DNA from 2 places in the Paraburkholderia dioscoreae genome. Region 1 is predicted to be linked to the other one. Evidence: riboswitches for the same ligand, from Rfam matches in the RefSeq annotation. Region 1 holds a riboswitch; the other holds the start of a gene.

What was found. A riboswitch is a leader RNA that binds a small molecule or an ion and turns the genes downstream of it on or off. The one in region 1 is predicted to bind cobalamin.
Region 2: it holds a riboswitch for cobalamin, as region 1 does, so the genes downstream of both, PDMSB3_RS04115 (TonB-dependent receptor domain-containing protein) here and cobA (uroporphyrinogen-III C-methyltransferase) in region 1, are expected to answer to the same signal.

The regions. Positions count from the first base shown of each region.
Region 1 covers NZ_LR699554.1:1,478,519-1,480,715, reverse strand. Annotated here, with positions in the region: gene cobW (cobalamin biosynthesis protein CobW) at 1-8, opposite strand, end outside; cobalamin riboswitch at 202-482, opposite strand; cobalamin riboswitch at 550-802, shown strand; gene cobA (uroporphyrinogen-III C-methyltransferase) at 1,039-1,809, shown strand; gene PDMSB3_RS26835 (cobalamin biosynthesis protein) at 1,806-2,197, shown strand, end outside.
Region 2 covers NZ_LR699553.1:907,923-910,119, forward strand. Annotated here, with positions in the region: gene PDMSB3_RS04105 (cell division protein ZapA) at 1-176, opposite strand, end outside; gene PDMSB3_RS04110 (ATPase) at 173-535, opposite strand; cobalamin riboswitch at 744-1,001, shown strand; gene PDMSB3_RS04115 (TonB-dependent receptor domain-containing protein) at 1,092-2,197, shown strand, end outside.

The DNA of each region.
Region 1 (2,197 bases):
GTTTGCATCGTGAGGTCCATCCGTAGGAGTTGCACGTGCACGCCGGGCGTTTGTGTGTCTGTCCGCATGAGCCGGGTAAACGGCGCGTAAGTCCAGCGAGCCAGGACGACAACACAACACGGGGACGAACGACGGGTTGCCGCGACAACAAAAACAGAAAGCGGAAGTGAGGTCATGAACGCGCTACCGCATCCCCGCGGTGTTCGTCCTTCGTATCTGGCCGGTATCCGGGCTGGCGAAAGCGCCGCTTCCCCTTCCCGGGCGAGTGATTTCTCGCCCAGTGGTGATATGTCTACGCGGCCTTGCGCGTGGACATCGAAGCCGGCTCCGCGGCGCTAAAGAACTGACCTTAGCACCACATTTCGCTTACCGTTGCGGGGGCAGCACAGGTTGACCCGTTCCATGACAGGCGGGCACCCTGTTTCCCGTTTAACTGCATGCGCACGAGCGCGCATGCGAGCACCAAAGTGCGTGCGAGTGTAGGCCCGCAGCCCGCGGCAGTCAAGAAAACGCCGGCCGCAAGCGCTTATCGGACGGGACGCCATGTGCTATCGTATGCGCGCGTTTGGTGCCCGCACATGCATTCGCGTGTGCAGTTAAACGGGAAACAGGCCGCGCTTCATGCGCTCAACCTGTGCTGTCCCCGCAACGGTAAGCGACCTGCGGCGCAATGTTGAGTTGTCTTGCGCCGCGCATGCGTTTTTTTCGATGCCACTGTCCTGCACATTCCAGCGAATGCGGACGGGAAGGCAAAGCGCATGAGGCCGCCAGCCCGGATACCGGCCAGACGCGGAGGCGGCGAACCTCAGGGCAACATCGCGCCGCCGGCCGCCGGAATCCGCGAGGGACGGATGTGAAGGCGCTGAAGCACGACGTGGTGCGTCCGTATGCGGGTTCCCGGAGGAACCGTTGCGAGCCGCGCATTGCGCCGTGCCTGAATCCGTAGCAGTGCATGCCCCAAAAGTCCGCTCTCCGGTGCTCGTTCGCGCCTGCCCCTGATCCGCTCGTCACTACATGGCGCCCGCCATGCACGTCGCGATGACCCGCGCCTGGCTGATCGGCGCCGGTCCCGGCGACGTCGAACTCATGACGCTCAAGGCCACCCGTGCATTGGCACAAGCCGATGTAGTGCTGGTCGACGATCTGGTGAATCCCGACGTACTCCAGTTCGCGCGCGCCGACGCACGCGTCGTCCATGTCGGCAAACGCGGCGGACATCCGTCCACACCGCAGGAAGGCATCGTCGCGCAATTGCTCGAGCACGTGCGGGCCGGGCGCAGCGTCGCGCGCCTGAAAGGCGGCGATCCGTTCGTGTTCGGCCGGGGCGGCGAAGAACAGCAGGCGCTGCATGCGGCGGGCATCGAGGTGGAAGTCATCAACGGCATTACGGCGGGAATCGCGGCACCTGCGGCAATCGGCATTCCGGTCACGCATCGCGACCACGCGCAAGGCGTGGTGTTCGTCACCGGGCACGGCGCGGGCAGCGCTGAGCCGGACTGGGCCGCGCTGGTGGCCACGCGCATGACACTCGTGATCTACATGGGCATGCGGCGCCTGAGCGAAATCGTCGACGCGTTGCTCGCGGCCGGCATGAGCGCCGAAATGCCGTGCGCGGCGATCGAATCGGCGACCCGTCCCGAGCAACGCCATGTGCTCGCGCGGCTCGGTGAGTTTGCCGGGCGCGTCTCGCGTGCGGGACTCGGCTCGCCGGCGATCGTGGTAATTGGCGGTGTGGCGTCGCTCGCGTTGGCGCGCGACGCTGCGTATGCCAAGACTGCAACGTTGCCGGCGAACGGAGACGTACCATGAAAACGCTGAGCGTAGGCATTGGTTGTCGCTTGCACAGCGCGGCTGGGCAGATCGAAGCAGCGGTGCGCGCCGCGCTCGGCCCGCATTCCTTCGACGAAATCGCCACCGTGGCCTCGATCGATACCAAAGCCCACGAAGCCGGCCTGCTCGAATTCTGCGCTCGCCATGCACTGCCGCTGACATTCTTCAGCAGTGAGCAGATCGCGGCGCTGCCCATAGCGGAGCCGTCAAGCGCGGTGCGCGAGCATCTCGGCGTGGACGGCGTCTGCGAGCCGTGCGCCTTGCTTGCAGCAACGACCAGACGCGGCGAAACCGCCGCTTTTCATGCGCATCGAGCACGGCTTCTCGTGCGCAAAACCGTCCATGCCGGCGTTACCGTGGCGATCGC
Region 2 (2,197 bases), on a different replicon from region 1:
AGCGCGGCCATGACAGCAATGCGATCCGTACCGCGCACGTTGCTGCTATTGCGGATCTTCGACATTTCGGCGTCGACGCGTGCAACCGCTTCAAGCAGCGCGCCTTCCGTTTCCGGCGAGCAGGCGAGGCGATAGGGCACGCCGAGAATCGATACTTCGATCTGCTTGGTGGTCATGCATTTTCTCCGTGGCGGGTCGCGTCGCTCTCGGCACCGGCTGCGACTTCATGCTGAGCGGGTTCGAGCAGATCGAGCTGGTTGTCCGGCTCGCTGTGCGCGCGGGCACGCGGCAACTTTTCGAGGATCGCATTCAGGCGCACCTGGGCGTCGTCGATCTTCGCCGACAGCGCGTCGCGTTCCGCCTGCAGCGCATTGCGTTCCTCGCGCAGCATTGCAAGTTCCGTGCGTGTAGCTTCGACGTCAGCACGCGATTGGGCGAGCTGCTCTTCGAGCGCGACTCGCGCTTCATTGTGGCGCTGGCTGATCGCGATCAGCTTGCCGATATTCTGTGAAAGTGTTTCGAGTTCGGTGAGCATGTGCTGCGTCCTCTAAAGACATCGCATTTTAGCGCGGAATGTCGCAGGTTCCGACAATTGTCTCGTTTCGAGACGTAACAACATCGCTTTGTGCAGGCTTTTTATCGACCATACGATGAAAAAGTACTCGTGCGTCGGACAATAACCTGCACTTGTCAGAACAGCGCGCCCGCGTGCCCTCGTTCTTGACGGACCCCGAGGCCGCTCCTACACTGGCCGCACTCTTGGTGCCCGCATGCGCTTTTCGACGGCGCACGCAGTTAAACGGGAAGCAGGGCGCGCCATTCGCCAGAACGCGCCAACCTGCGCTGCCCCCGCAACGGTAAGCGACCGCATTCGTCATGCAAGTCGATCCTGATCGCGCGTTGGAAGTTCAACTCGCGAGTGTGCCACTGCGCGTCACGCGTGGGAAGGCGGGATCGAGATGTCGCCAGCCCGGATACCGGCCAGAGGGAGAGGCACGTCACGCGCGAAAATGTTAAATACGCTGGCGCCTCGTTACGCATCGGCCTGCGGGGAAGCGGGCCGCGCACGCTACCCACAGGATCCTCGTCCCATGCTGTCTCCCATCGCTCGTGCGGTGTTGCTTGCCTTCGCGAGCCTGCCGATCGTTGTGCATGCGCAAGCTGCTTCTTCGTCCTCTTCTTCATCTGCTGCGGATTCATCGGCCACGGTGTTGTCCCCGGTGGTCGTTACGGCGGAGCGCGGGCCGCAAGCGCTGGCCGACACGATCCCGCAGACCGCATTGTTCGACCAGCAGGATATCGCCGACACCACCGCGACCGATTTGCCGGGCCTCCTGCAACTCGCGCCCGGCGCGCAAATCTCGCGTACAGGTGGCCCCGGTTCGACGACGAGCCTCTTCCTGCGCGGCGCGTCGTCGACGCAATCGCTGCTGCTGATCGACGGCGTGCGCGTCGATTCAGTGGGCCTGGGTTCGGCGCAACTCGCACAGATTCCGCTCGACCAGATCGATCACGTCGAGGTGGTGAACGGCAACGTGTCGGCGTTGTACGGGTCCGGTGCGATCGGCGGCGTGGTCCAGGTGTTCACGAAAGAAGGCGGCGACCATCCGCCGCGTTTCAATTTTTCGCTGGGCTACGGCAGCTATCACACGCAGACGCAGCAGGCGGGCGTGAACGGCGCATTGGATAAAGACGGCAATACGACCTTCAGCATTTCGCTCGCGAGGTCGAAGGACGACGGCTTCTCGTCGCTCAATCCGCGTGAGGCGCCCGCCGCCAATCCGAATGCGAACGGCTATCTGAACGAAAGCATCTCGGCTTCGCTGCGCCACAAGTTCAACGACAGATGGGATGCCGGCGCGAGCTACTTCCAGTCGAACGGCAACAACAGCTACGACAACGCGTACGGCGTGCCGACCGATCTGAACAACCTGTATAGCAAAGTGCGCCAGGTCTCGGTGTTCGCCAACGGCAAGCTCACCGACTGGTGGACGACGCACTTCATCGTCTCCGAAGGCGACGACCGCAGCGTGTCGAACACCAACGGTGTCTATAACGGCCGCTTCGATACCGACAATCGCCAGTACACATGGCAGAACGATTTCGCGCTGGCCGCGCAGCAGAAGTTGCAGGTCGGCTACGAGCATCTCGATCAGAGCCTCGACTCGGATACGTTCGCGGCGCCCGACCGGCATGT